DNA from 2 places in the Mesorhizobium sp. M7A.F.Ca.ET.027.02.1.1 genome. Region 1 is predicted to be linked to the other one. Evidence: predicted binding sites of a transcription regulator. Region 1 holds the regulator's gene; the other holds the start of a gene.
The links. Region 1 encodes LexA, which represses DNA repair genes until DNA is damaged. Its sites were predicted from a motif close to TGTTCNNNNTGTGTTCNG; they were not measured.

Region 1 (10,468 bases):
CTGCGCAGGATCTTGCGGGCATCGTCGGTAAGCAGAAGGGCCGCCTTGTCGTCGATCGGCAGGGGGCGCGTGGCGAACAGGAAGGCCGCGCCATCGACGAGCTCGACCAGCGTCTTGGCGCGCTCCTTCAGGCCCGGAAGCGCTGCCAGCAACTGCGCCTTGGTGCTGTCGTTCAGGCGCGCGGCGATCGCCGGGCCGCCTTCGAGATAGGGCAGGGTAGTGATGAAGATGTCGAACAGTTCGGCATCGCTCATGCGGCGCATATGCGCGCCGTTGATCGCCTCCAGCTTGGCGAAGTCGAAGCGCGCCGCACCCTTGTTGACATCGCCGATATCGAACCAGGAAATCATGTCCTTGATCGACATGATCTCGTCGTCGCCATGGCTCCAGCCGAGGCGCGCCAGGTAGTTGAGCAGCGCCTCCGGCAGGTAGCCCATGGCGCGATAGGCCTCGACGCCAAGCGCGCCGTGCCGCTTCGACAGCTTGGCGCCATCGGCGCCGTGGATCAGCGGGATATGCGACATGGACGGCACGTTCCAGCCCATGGCGTTGTAGATCACGGTCTGGCGAGCGGCGTTGGTCAGATGATCGTCGCCGCGAATGATATGGGTGACTCCCATATCATGATCATCGACGACGACGGCATGCATGTAAGTGGGATTGCCGTCAGAACGCAGGATGATGAAGTCATCGAGATCCTTGTTGGGAAAGCGCACCTCGCCCTGGACACGGTCATGGACGATGGTCTCGCCTTCGGTCGGCGCCTTGATACGAATGGCGCCCTTGACGCCTGCGGGCGCCTCAGAGGGGTCGCGGTCGCGCCAGCGGCCGTCATAGCGGGGCGGCAGCCCCTTGGCTCTGGCAGCCTCGCGCATGGCCTCCAGTTCGGCCGGCGTGGCATAGCAATAATACGCCTTGCCCTTGCGCACGAGCTCCTCAGCCACCTCGCGGTGGCGCGGCGCACGCTCGAACTGCGACACCGGCTCGCCGTCCCAGCTCAGGCCAAGCCAGGAAAGCCCGTCGAGGATGGCAGCCGTCGCGGCTTCATTGGAGCGTTCGCGGTCGGTGTCCTCGATGCGCAGCAGCATCGTGCCGCCAGTGTGCTTCGCATACAGCCAGTTGAACAGCGCCGTGCGCGCGCCGCCTATGTGCAGATAGCCGGTGGGCGAAGGGGCAAAACGGGTGACGACCTTGTCGGACATGGAACTCTCGGAAACCATCTGAAGCGGGGTGCGGTTGCGCGGGCTTTCGCGCGCCCGGCGTTCATGTAGCATAGGGTGTCGAGGGCGCAAGGGGCAGACCCGATGGCTGGACGAGGCTGGGGCTCGGATCAGGGCGAGGACGCTGCCATCGGCGTCAGCGAACGGTCCCTGTTTGCGCCTCGGCCAGCCCCATTACCGCCGCCATCGCCCCTTGTGCCGGATCCCGGCAAGGCGCCCTTGCAAGCGGATGTCGCCGCCTCTGTTCCTGTTGCCGAAACCGGCAGGATCGTTCGCGTGCGCCGGCAAATCAGCCTGACATCACTGCCTCGCCTGCGCCACAGCGTGAACACGGCGGCGAGCCTGGAACTCGACCGGGGCGTGGCCTTCCTGCTGGTGCCGGTCTGCCTGGCGATCGGAGCGATCGGCTATTTTTCGCTGACGGCTGAACCCGACTTTGCGAGACCTGTCGCGGTTGTCATCTTGACGGGGATCTGTGCGCTGGTCTCGCGCTCATGGCCAAAGACCCATCTGTGTTTCATGGCGGCGCTTTTGTGCGCCCTAGGACTGCTTGCTGCCAAGGTCGAGACGTGGCGTGCGGGCACACAAATGTTGGGCTCGGAAATCTCGACGCAGGTGACCGGCCGCGTCGTCTCGCTCGACCGGATGGAAACTGGCCGTATCCGGCTGACCATCGACGTGACATCGACCGCAAGACCGAAACTGCGCTATGCGCCGGAACGGGTGCGGCTTTCGGCACGCAAGATCCCGGCTGACGTGACCGCAGGCTCCCTCATCACTGGATATGCCAAGCTTTTGCCGCCGACCGGGCCGGTGCGGCCGGACAGCTATGATTTCTCCTTCGACAGCTATTTTGCCGGCATCGGCGGCAGCGGGTTCTTTCTCGGCAACCCCAAGCTTGTCGTCAGCGATGGTGGCGACATGTCGCTGCCGGCCCGAATTTCCTCTAGCGTGGAAAATGCCCGCGAGGCCATCGCCGACCATATCAGGGCGAGCGTCGGCGGCGCCGAAGGCGAGATCGCCGCGGCGCTGATCGTCGGCGTGCGCGCCGGCATTCCCGATGACATCAATGAGGCGATGCGACGTACCGGCATCTACCACATCATCTCGATTTCGGGACTGCACATGGCGCTGGTCGCAGGCACCATCATGGGCTTGCTGCGCGGCGCCTTCGCGTTGTTTCCCGACTTTTCCGCGCGTCGCCCGGTCAAGAAGTATGCCGCCGTCGCCGCACTGTTCTCGATCGCGGCCTATCTCATCATCTCTGGAGTCGTCGTTGCCGCCGAGCGCAGCTTCATCATGCTGGCGGTGATGCTGATTGCCGTGCTGTTCGATCGAGCAGCACTCACCATGCGCAATCTGGCGATCTCGGCGATCGCCGTCATCGTGGTGTCGCCGCATGAGGTGGTCGGCCCGAGTTTTCAGATGTCGTTCGCCGCGACCGCGGCTCTGGTCGGCGCCTATGCCGGCTGGGCCGTTCACCGCGCGGGAAAAGCAAGACCGCCGCCCCCAAAGCGATCCATGCCCGGTTTCCTGACGCGAAAGTTCGTGCTCGCGGCAACCGGCCTTGCCATGACCTCCATCATCGCCGGCAGCGCCACGACGCTGTTTGCCATCTGGCATTTTCAGCGTGTGTCGCCGCTCAGCCTGTTCGCCAATCTGGCGGTTATGCCGATCGTCACCGTCGTCATGTTCCTGGCTGTCGCAAGCGCGCTGCTGATGCCTTTCGGATTGGATTGGCCGGCCCTCTACCTGATGGGCAAGGGTCTGACGGTGATGATCGCCATATCGGGTTGGATCTCCGAACGTTCGCCTGTCGATGCGGTTGGGCTGATTTCGCAGCAATCTGTCCTGCTGGTGACAATTGCCCTGGTCATCGCGACAATGGCGACAACTTGGCTGCGGCTCGCTGCTCTGCCATGCGCGCTGGCAGGCTTGCTGACCGTCTCGGATACGCGCACGCCGGATGTGCTGATCTCGGAGGACGCCCGACTGGTTGCCTTGCCGATCGGCGGTGGCGAACTCGCCGTCAGCCGCGCTCGGCCGAACGAATTCACCGTCGACAACTGGAAACGCGCACTAATATCCGAAACCATCGTCGTGCCGGAGGTGTTCGACAAGGGCGACGGGCAATTCGACGTCGCGGATGCCGTTGAGCTACCGCCGGGATCGCCGTTCTATTGCACCTCAGGCGTCTGCGTGGCCAGGCACACGTCCGGTGCGATCATTGCCTATGTCGAGGACCGCAAGGACACCTGGAAAGCCTGCGGTTTCGCCGAGCTGATCGTCATCAATGACGCCACCGCGTATGACGCCTGTCACAACCCGCTGGTTCTCGTCATCACCAAGCGGCAACTGGCTCGCAAAGGCAGTGCCGCGATCTTCTTCGATCGCCAATCGGCGACCACGCCGGCGACGATCAGCTTCGCCGTGGACAGCCCATACCGGCCCTGGCATGCGCAACGCAAATTCTCGCGCGAGGCGAGGGGGCTGCCACCCTTCAAGAGACCCGAGAAGCCAGTGGCTGAAACGCAGCCGCCTCAGTAGCGGCGGATCAGGCCAACGAGCTTGCCTTGCACCTTGACCCTGTCCGGCCCGAAAATACGGGTTTCATAGGCTGGATTGGCGGCTTCGAGAGCAATCGAAGCGCCCTTGCGGCGGAACCGCTTCAGCGTCGCTTCCTCTTCATCGACCAGCGCCACGATGATCTCGCCGGGGTTCGCCGTGTCGGCATTGCGGATGATGACGGTGTCGCCGTCGAAGATACCGGCCTCGATCATCGAGTCGCCCTTGACCTCCAGCGCATAGTGGGCACCGCCCATGATCATGTCCGGCGGCACCGAGATCGAATGCGTCTGATGCTGGATGGCATCGATCGGCACACCGGCGGCGATACGGCCCATGACCGGGATCGACACGGCGGAGACCGCATCGTCATCATTGCCGGGCGAGGGCATCCGCGAAGGCGCCGGCTTGATCTGCCGGCCAAGGGCACCACCCTGACCGAGACTGCCCTGGATGACGCTTGGCGAAAACTTCTTTGCCGCGTTGAGGCCGGGCGCGATCGAGTCCGGCAATCGCAGCACTTCCAGCGCGCGTGCCCGGTTGGGCAACCGGCGAATAAAGCCGCGCTCCTCAAGTGCGGTGATCAGCCGATGAATCCCGGATTTGGAGGCAAGGTCGAGCGCCTCCTTCATCTCGTCGAAGGATGGCGGAATGCCGCTCTCCTTCAGGCGTTCATGGATGAACATCAGCAGTTCATGTTGCTTGCGTGTCAGCATGGCGGCCCCCAGATTACCTGAAACCAGAATCGAAAAACAAACCCAGAACAAACACTATCTGTTCCAGTTGTGTTCTGCAACCGTTTAAAGTTTAATGAATTTGTTAAGGCTGCTGAAATTATTTGGGCTTGCCAGCGGGTCGCGATCGACAGGCGCCAACCACGGCAATGCGCCTGCTCACATTGAAATCATTATGGTTAATGACCTGTGGCTCATCCTCGACCCAAGGCTTGGCATCATCTGCCGATCGACCTCCACAAGGGACGCTATCAATCTTCGGGACGTTCGTTTGCCGTGAACGAAACGGAGCCAAAACGCCAACGTCTGTTGGCATTTGTGGCTGGAATTCAGCCCTCCGTCATCCGCCGGGCAGTGAGGGCGGCGACGGCAAATCGCGGAGATCGTTGCGTCAGGTAACGGCTTCCTTGACGGCGAAACGCTGGTCCTTCCATGCGCCCGTGCGCAGAATATCCGCCAGCACCTCAACCGCCAGCCACACATCCTTGTAGCCGACATAGAGCGGCGTGAAGCCGAAACGGATGGTCGATGGCGCGCGAAAATCACCGATGACGCCGCGCTCGATCAGCGCCCGCATGATTTGATAGCCGTGATCGTGAAGGAACGACACCTGGCTGCCGCGCCTGGTCGCGTCGCGGGTGGTCTCCAGCGTGAGGCCATAGGCGCCGCACTTTGCTTCGACGAGCTGGATGAACAGTTCCGTCAGCGCGACGCTCTTTTTTCGCAATGCCGCCATGTCGACGTCGTTCCAGATGACAAGCGCGCCTTTGAGCGCCCGCATCGACAGGACCGGCTGGGTGCCGCACAGAAAGCGGCGGATACCGGTGCCGGCAACATACCCCCGTTCGAAGGCAAAGGGCCGCGCATGGCCCCACCAGCCGCTGAGCGGCTGGCTGATATCGCCGTGATGGCGCTGCGCGGCATAGATGAAGGCCGGTGCGCCCGGACCGCCGTTGAGGTACTTGTAAGTGCAGCCGATGGCGAAATCGGCATTTGCCTGATCGAGCTCGACGGGCAGGGCGCCGGCGGTGTGGCATAGATCCCAGACGATCAGCGCTCCGGCCGCATGAGCCTTGCGCGTCAGCGCCGCCATGTCGCGCAGTTCACCCGATTTGTAGTTGACGTGGTTGACCAGCACCACCGCGACGTTTTCGTCGATCAGCTCTTCGATGGTGGGCGCGTCGACGCCCGCGAGGCGCAGCAGGACGCCGTCCCGTGTCGAGGCCACCCCTTCGGCGATGTACAGGTCGGTGGGGAAACTGTCACCCTCGGCGACGATGACCGACCGGCCCGGCCGCATCTCCAGCGCCGCATGCAGCACCTTGTAGATGTTGGTCGACGTCGTGTCGCAGACGACGGTCTGGCCGGCCGCGGCTCCAATCAGGCGTCCGAGTTGATCGCCGAGTTCGATCGGCATCTCGAACCATCCGGCCGTATTCCAGGCTCGGATGAGGTCCTGGGCCCATTCCTGGGTTGCCGCCTGCTGCAGCTCGCCGAAAACGGCATGAGACGCTGCCCCCAGTGAATTGCCGTCGAGATAGATCACCCCCTCCGGCAGAATGAAACGGTCGCGCATGGCCCGCAGCGGATCTGTGGCATCCATCGCTTCGACTGCGGCGAGATCAGGAAATCCACTCATGGTCAGTCAGTCCCCGGTTGTTCGCGAAGGGTGTTCCGCCGCCGCGCGTCGCTGTTTTCATTTCGACGATGTCAGAGCCGGGTGCGGACCGTCCACAGTTCCGGGAACAGCACCACCTCGAGCATCTTCTTCAGATACGAAGCACCCGACGTGCCGCCGGTGCCGCGTTTCAGACCGATAATGCGCTCAACCGTGGTGACGTGGTTGAAGCGCCAGCGGCGGAAATAATCCTCGAAGTCGACCAGCTTCTCTGCCAGTTCGTAGAACATCCAGTAGCGCTGCGGATCGCGGTAAATGGTTTGCCAGGCGACCAGCACCTCTTCATTCTCGGTTCGCGTCTCACGCCAGCCCGTGCGCTTGGCATCGGCACCGATGTCGAATCCGTTGCGCGCAAGCAGCAGCAGCGCTTCGTCGTAGAGCGATGGTTCGGTCAGGATCGCTTCCAGCTTTCCGCTCAGGTCGGGCCGGTGCTTGTGCGGCCCGAGCATGGCCAGGTTGCGGTTGCCGGCCATGAACTCGATGGCGCGATACTGCCAGGACTGGAAACCCGAGGACTGGCCGAGCGCGTCGCGGAACTCGGTGTATTCGCTCGGCGTCATCGTCCGCAGCACATCCCAGGCATTGTTCAGCTGCTCGAAGATCCGCGCAACGCGCGACAGCATCTTGAAGCTCGGCTCGAGCCGGTCGGCGCGGATGGAACGGATCGCGGCGCCGATCTCGTGCAGAGCGAGCTTCATCCAGAGTTCGGAGGTCTGATGCTGGATGATGAACAGCATCTCGTCATGCGCCGATGACAGCGGCGTTTGGGCCTCCAGCACTTTCTCCAGGTGCAGGTAGTCGCTGTAGGACATGCGCTCCTTGAACGACATCTGGGCGCCTTCGGACGCCGGATCGTATGGCTCGCTCAATCGATTTTCTCCGTGCGCAGCCGGAAGCGCTGGATCTTGCCGGTCTGGGTCTTGGGCAGGGCGGCGATGAATTTTACCGATCGCGGATATTTATAGGGCGCGATCATTGCCTTGACATGGTCCTGCAGGCGCTTGGTGGTGAGGGCGTCGGGCGCGACGCCCTGCACCAGCACGACATGCGCCTCGACGATCTGGCCGCGCTCGGCGTCCTCGGCGCCAATGACAGCGCATTCGGCGACGTCCGGGTGCGCCAGCAGCGCCGCCTCGACCTCGGGACCGGCGATGTTGTAGCCGGCGCTGACGATCATGTCGTCGGAGCGTGCGGCGAAATGGAAGAAGCCTTCCTCGTCCTGCGTGAAGGTATCGCCGGTGAGGTTCCAGCCGTCGCGCACGTATTCCTTCTGCCTGTCATCGGCCATGTAGCGGCAGCCGGTCGGTCCGCGCACCGCAAGCCTGCCGGTCGCGCCGCGTGGCACCTCGCGCATCTCGTCATCGACGACGCGCGCCTCGTAGCCGCCCACCGGCTTTCCGGTCGACGCGGGCTTCATGTCGTCAAAACGGTTGGAGATGAAGATGTGCAGCATCTCGGTGGCTCCGATGCCGTCGAGGATCGGCTTTCCGGTCTTTTGTGTCCACTCTTCGAAAACGGGAGCAGGCAAGGTTTCGCCGGCCGAAACGGCGACGCGCAGCGATGACAGGTCCGCTCCTTCATCCATGGCCTTCAGCATGGCGCGGTAGGCAGTCGGCGCGGTGAAAGAGATCGTCGCTTTGTAGGTCTCGATGATGTGGATCATGTTGGGTGGCGTCGCCTGCTCCAGCAGCGTCGCCGCCGCACCGAAGCGCAGCGGGAAGATGGCGAGTCCGCCAAGGCCGAAGGTGAAGGCCAGCGGCGGCGAGCCGACGAAGATGTCGTCCGGCGTCACCTCCAGGATTTCGCGGGCGTAGGCGTCGGCGATGATCAGCAGGTCGCGGTGAAAATGCATCGTCGCCTTCGGAACGCCTGTTGTGCCCGAGGTGAAGCCGAGCAGGGCAACATCGTCGCGGCCGGTGTCGACTGCGGTGAACGTCACCGGCTTGTCGAGAGCGGCACGATCGAGTTCAGCATCATGGTTGGCGGTGCCGTCGAAACCGATGACCTGCTTGAGGAATGCGCTGTCCTTGGCGCAGGCGGTCATCTCGTCCATCAGCCTGGTGTCGCAGAGCGCGACGGTGATTTCCGCTTTGTCGACGATCTTGGCGAGTTCGCCGGCGCGCAGCATCGGCATGGTGTTGACGACCACGGCGCCAACCTTGGTGGCGGCCAGCCAGCAGGCGACCATTGCGGGGTTGTTGGCCGAACGGATCAGCACCCGGTTGCCCGGCTCGACCCCATAATTCTCGACCAGCGCGTGGGCCAGCCTGTTCGTCCAGTCGGACAGTTCCTTGTAGGTGCGGCGGCGGCCATTGCCGATCAGCGCGGTGTGGTCGCCCAGGCCTTTCTCGACCAGCCTGTCGGTCAGTTCGACACCGGCGTTGAGGCGTTCGGGATAGTCGAAGCCGTCGAGCAGGATTTCAGGCCATTGCTCCGGCGGCGGCAGGTGATCGCGCGTGAACGTGTCGATATGCGCTGAAGGCCCAAGCATGTCGCCGCTCTCCTGTCTGCTGGACGGCCAGTGCGCGAGGCGCCTGACCAGTGATCTGAAGGTCCTGCTTTTTTTGAGGAGGCTTCGTGCCGCAAGTCGCGCCTTGCTCGACGCCACCCGAACGGGGTGACCATTTGCAGGCTTCGGGCAGCACAGCAGACCTCCCATTGTCGGCTGTTCGTGCGGGCAGGATCGCACCAGTCGAAATTTGTTTCAAGCCTAAAATGTTTTTGCCCTAGAGCATTGACGCATGGCGTGGCGGTGGCCATTGCTAGCGGAACAGCGATGCCGTTTTTGGGGAAGGGCGCAGATGTTCGAACGTCACATCGTCGATTGGGATGATGCCTATGCCAACGGTGCGAATATCGCCGGCAGCGACCGATGGCCGGCCGCGTGGGTGGAGCCTGCGCAAGCGTTTCGTGACGCACTCTCGGCGCAGGGCCGGGCACGGCTCGACATCACCTATGGCGATGGGCGACGCAATCGGCTCGATCTCTTCCTCCCCAGCGCCACGCCCAAAGGGTTGGTGGTGTTCATCCATGGCGGTTACTGGAAGGCGTTCGACAAGAGTTTCTGGTCGCATCTCGCCAATGGTGCGGTCAGCAGCGGCTTTGCCGTGGCGATGCCGTCCTACACGCTGTGCCCGGACTTACGCATCGCCGGCATCGTCCAGGAGATCGGCGTGGCGATCGGCAAGGCGGCGGCAATGGTCGACGGGCCGCTGATGCTGACCGGACATTCGGCCGGCGGCCATCTTGCCAGCCGGATGGTGACGACAACCACGCCTCTGGCGGACGATGTGGCGCGGCGCGTGCGCCATGTCGTTTCGATTTCGGGTGTCCACGATCTGCGTCCGATCATGCGCACCGAGATGAACGCGATTCTGGCCATCGACGAGGCCGAGGCGTTGGCGGAAAGCCCGGCACTGTTGCGGCCCATGGATGGTGTCCGCATCACCTGTTGGGCCGGTGGTGGCGAGCGCGCCGAGTTCCTGCGTCAGAACGCCTTGCTTGCCAACATCTGGACGGGCCTCGGTGCTGCAACCAGCACCGTGGTCGAGCCCGACCGGCATCATTTCAGCATTGTCGACGGCCTTGCCGATCCGGCCCACCCACTGAGCCGCGCCTTGATATCGGGCTAGCACCGAGATCATTTTCCATTTTTTTATTAATGGTTTGTCTTGTTCTGCTTCAGCGCAGCATCAGTACGCTGCAGGCCTCGCCAGCAGCTGCTGCGGGGGCAAACGGCGCCCGCACGATCAGCCCGTTGGCGTCGGCCAGCATTCTCAGCATCGAGGAATCCTGGATACCGAACGGCGTCGCCACCAGCACGCCGTCATCTTCCCTGACCACGGCTCGGACGTAGTCCTGGCGCAGATCATTGGCCGGCATGGCGGCACCCAACCGCGCCGGACGAATGTCCTGGCGATGATTGCGGCCGCCGAGCCGCGCCAGCAGCGGCTTCAGGAACAATTGCGAGCAGACCAGGCTTGCCACCGGATTGCCGGGCAGGCCGATGCACCTGATATCGCCGAGGCGGCCGAACATCAGCGGCTTGCCAGGACGCATGGCGATCTTCCAGAAGCCGAGCGTCATGCCTTCGCCGGTCAGCACGTCGTGGATCAGGTCGTGATCGCCGACCGAGGCGCCACCAAGCGTCACAATGACATCCGCACCGGCCGCGACCGCTTTTTGCACCAGTTCGGCGATAGCATCCTTGCGATCGGCGGCAATGCCGAGATCGAGCGCGCGGGCGCCGACCGAGTGTGCGGTGGCGGCGA
Region 2 (4,365 bases), on a different contig from region 1:
CGCTCGGTGCGAACAGGTCATCTAAGCCAATCGCCGCAAACACGCCTCGCCTCCTGCTTCGCGCGGCCTGAAAACAAAACGGACGGAGAGAGACAATGAGCGGTGTTGCCAGTCTGGTGCCGATGGTCATCGAGCAATCGAGCCGCGGCGAACGTGCCTTCGACATCTTTTCGCGGCTGCTGCGCGAGCGCATCATCTTCATCAACGGCGAGATCAACGACGACATCTCGGCGCTGGTCTGCGCGCAGCTTTTGTCGCTGGAATCGGACAATCCCGACAAGGAGATCTCGCTCTACATCAACTCGCCGGGCGGCGTGGTGACCAGCGGCTTCGCCATCTACGATACGATGCAATATATCAGCTGCCCGGTGTCCACCGTATGCATGGGCTTTGCCGCCTCGATGGGCTCGTTCCTGCTGATGGCAGGCACACCGGGGCGCCGGATTTCCCTGCCGAATGCCACTATCCTGCTGCATCAGCCGCTGGGTGGGTTCCAGGGCCAGGCATCCGACATCCAGCGCCATGCAGAGCGCATCGGCCGGACGAAACGGCACATGGCCGAACTTTACGCGCAGCATTGCGGCCGCAGCTATGAAGAGGTGGAACGCACGCTCGACCGCGACCACTTCATGACCGCCCGCGAGGCCCAGGCCTGGGGCATCGTCGACCACGTTTTCGACACGCGAAAGAAAGCGGCGTAAGCCAGGGCCGGATCGGAGACCGTCCGGCAGGTTGTCGAAGATTTGACGATGCCGGTCTGGTTCCATCGGCGGCGCGCCACTATAGTCCTGGGATGACCGACACTCATCAGTCCAGATCATTGCACCGCGTCATCGCCGTTGCAGCGCTCGCCATTGCGGCCCTCATCAGCGGCGCGGCACTTGCCGACGACAGTTCGTCGTCGACGCAAAAAAGCGCCCTTCCCGGCGTAACCGGCGACTACCGCATCGCCAAGCCGGCTCCCGAGCCGGACGATGCGCTGCCAGCCGGCGAGAACGGTACATTCAAGATCGGCGATACCGATGTCAGGATTTCCGGCAGCATCACTGTCGATGTCGGCGCCGGCTCGATCGGGCCGCCGCGCCACTGACAGCGCGTCGCGCTGCGCCTGTCGCCCACAAGACAGTCCCAAATAAAAACGGCCCCGCCGTGCCTTGGGCAAACGGACGGGGCCTTTTTGGATCTCAAATCCAATTTTGCCGGGAGTGTACTGCCGGCGTTTGATTTCGGATGCACCGCGGCATTCAGCCGACGATCCGACTAGCAGTCTCTGATTTTTACGAGAGACGGCAGGTCACGGTTTGCCGGCTGGCGAAAACGCTGAACCCTGGCACTTATGCCTGCCTAGGCTCCAGTGACAACTGGAACCCTAGGGGACGATCCGGTGGCGTCATAGCTCCGCTCCTCTGTCCGTTGCGATTGTTGTCAATTCGAAGCACAAATCGCAAATGCCTGCGGCGTCTCGCAGGCCGCCTTTGGGCGGCGAGGCCATCGAAAGACGGCCGTCTTCGTTGACTGCTGGAGACTGCTCCCGTCAGCTGGTGGCGTCAACCATCAATAGCCGGTTACCGAAAAATGTGATCGCCGGGAGGTTACGTGCAAGTCAGTTTTTGCACAGCTTTGTCAGGAGCGTGTTCGGCCTTTGTTCTTTCCGCTTGCCCGTTCACGCGAAAGACGCTTAAACGCTCTCGTCGGGAATTGTGGCGTATCTCGACGTGGCGGCAAAACTACCTACATAGGGGATGGCCGGGAAAACCCGCCATTCCAGGAAATTCCAGATTCTGAGGCGGCGACCGGCTATGGCCGACCATAAATATCTTTCCATTCGCGGGGCGCGCGAACACAATCTGAAGAATGTCGATCTCGACTTGCCGCGTGACAGCCTGATTGTCATGACCGGCCTGTCGGGATCCGGCAAGTCATCGCTTGCCTTCGACACGATCTATGCCGAGGGCCAGCGCCGCTACGTCGAAAGCCTGTCGGCCTACGCGCGGCAATTCCTTGAGATGATGCAGAAGCCTGACGTCGACCAGATCGACGGCCTGTCGCCCGCCATTTCCATCGAGCAGAAGACCACCTCGAAGAACCCGCGTTCAACGGTCGGCACCGTCACCGAGATCTACGACTATATGCGGCTGCTTTTTGCGCGCGTCGGCATCCCCTATTCGCCAGCCACCGGCCTGCCGATCGAGAGCCAGACGGTTTCGCAGATGGTCGACCGCGTGCTGGCGATCGAGGAAGGCACGCGCCTGTTCATCCTGGCGCCGATGGTGCGCGGCCGCAAAGGCGAGTACCGCAAGGAACTCTTGGAGCTGCAGAAGAAGGGCTTTCAACGCGTCAAGGTCGACGGCGTCTTCTATGAGATCGCCGACGTGCCGGCGCTGGACAAGAAGTACAAGCATGACCTCGACGTCGTCGTCGACCGCATCGTCGTGCGCGGCGATCTGGCGACGCGGCTCGCCGATTCCATCGAAACGGCGCTGAAGCTGGCCGATGGGCTGGCGGTCGCCGAATTCGCCGACAAGCCGCTCGATGCCAGCCAGACCGGCGAGGATTCGGTCAACAAGTCGAAGAACGAGACGCATGAGCGCATCCTGTTCTCGGAAAAGTTCGCTTGCCCGGTCTCCGGCTTCACCATTCCGGAAATCGAACCGCGGCTGTTCTCGTTCAACAACCCGTTCGGCGCCTGCCCGACCTGCGACGGTCTCGGCAGCCAGCGTGCCATCGACGGCAATCTGATCGTTCCGGACGAGAACATCTCGCTGCGGGACGGCGCCGTCAGCCCGTGGGCGAAATCGACTTCCCCCTATTACGCTCAAACGCTGGAAGCGCTGGGCAAGGCCTATGGCTTCAAGCTTGGCGACAAGTTCAAGGATTTGTCCGAAGAGGCCAAGGAAGCTATCCTGCACGGCACGGGTGAGCGCGAAATCACCTTCCAGTATGATGACGGCCTGCGCTCCTACAAGACCACCAAGACCTTTGAAGGCGTCATTCCCAATCTCGAGCGGCGCTGGAAAGAGACCGAATCCGCCTGGATGCGTGAAGAGATCGAGCGCTTCATGTCGGCCACGCCCTGCCCGGCCTGCAAGGGTTATCGGCTGAAGCCCGAGTCGCTGGCGGTGAAAATCGCCGGCAGGCACATCGGCGAAGTCACCGAGCTTTCCATTCGCAAGGCCGACCAGTGGTTCACTGACCTGCCGGCGTCGCTCAACGACAAGCAGAACGAGATCGCGGTGCGCGTCTTGAAGGAAATCCGCGAGCGGCTGCGCTTCCTCAACGATGTCGGGCTCGACTATCTGACGCTGTCGCGCAATTCCGGCACGCTGTCGGGCGGCGAGAGCCAGCGCATCCGGCTGGCATCGCAGATCGGCTCCGGTCTCACCGGCGTGCTCTATGTGCTGGACGAACCGTCGATCGGCCTGCATCAGCGCGACAATGCCCGCCTCCTCGATACGCTGAAGCACCTGCGCGATATCGGCAACACGGTGATCGTCGTCGAGCATGACGAGGACGCCATCCTGCATGCCGACTATGTCGTCGACATGGGTCCGGCCGCCGGCATCCATGGCGGCGAGATCATCGCCCAGGGCACGCCGCAGCAGGTAATGGCCAATCCCAATTCGATCACCGGCAAATATCTGTCCGGCGCGCTCGAAGTGGCGACGCCCGGCGTGCGGCGTGAAGCGAAGAAGAACCGCCGCCTGAAGATCGTCGGCGCGCGCGGCAACAATCTGAAGAACGTCACCGCCGAAATCCCGCTCGGCACCTTCACCGCCGTCACCGGCGTGTCGGGCGGCGGCAAGTCGACCTTCCTGATCGAAACCCTGTTCAAGGCTGCCTCGCGCCGCATCATGGGCTCGCGCGAGCACCCGGCCGACCACGACCGCATCGAGGGCCTCGAATTCCTCGACAAGGTCATCGACATCGACCAGTCGCCCATTGGCAGGACCCCGCGTTCGAATCCCGCCACCTATACAGGCGCTTTCACACCGATCCGCGATTGGTTCGCGGGCCTGCCGGAAGCCAAGGCGCGCGGCTATCAGCCCGGACGTTTTTCGTTCAACGTCAAGGGCGGCCGTTGCGAGGCCTGCCAGGGCGACGGCGTCATCAAGATCGAGATGCACTTCTTGCCCGACGTCTACGTCACCTGCGACGTCTGCCACGGCAAACGCTATAACAGAGAGACGCTCGACGTCGTGTTCAAGGGCAAGTCGATCGCCGACGTGCTCGACATGACAGTCGAGGAAGGCGTCGACTTCTTCGCCGCCGTGCCCGGCGTGCGCGACAAGCTCGATACGCTGAAGCAGGTCGGCCTCGGCTACATCCATATCGGCCAGCAGGCGACGACGCTGTCCGGCGGCGAGG

Region 2: a site for LexA is predicted at 1,633-1,650, ahead of uvrA (excinuclease ABC subunit UvrA). Genes of this name have one in related genera too.

The regions. Positions count from the first base shown of each region.
Region 1 is NZ_RZOL01000165.1:2,635-13,102, reverse strand. It holds partial or broken gene gltX (glutamate--tRNA ligase) at 1-1,202, opposite strand, end outside; gene EN749_RS18770 (ComEC/Rec2 family competence protein) at 1,305-3,767, shown strand; gene lexA (transcriptional repressor LexA) at 3,761-4,501, opposite strand; gene kynU (kynureninase) at 4,911-6,158, opposite strand; gene kynA (tryptophan 2,3-dioxygenase) at 6,230-7,066, opposite strand; gene EN749_RS18750 (AMP-binding protein) at 7,063-8,688, opposite strand; gene EN749_RS18745 (alpha/beta hydrolase) at 8,999-9,829, shown strand; gene glp (gephyrin-like molybdotransferase Glp) at 9,879-10,468, opposite strand, start outside.
Region 2 is NZ_RZOL01000018.1:26,019-30,383, forward strand. It holds gene EN749_RS04085 (SRPBCC domain-containing protein) at 1-71, shown strand, start outside; gene EN749_RS04090 (ATP-dependent Clp protease proteolytic subunit) at 96-701, shown strand; gene EN749_RS04095 (hypothetical protein) at 794-1,090, shown strand; gene uvrA (excinuclease ABC subunit UvrA) at 1,800-4,365, shown strand, end outside.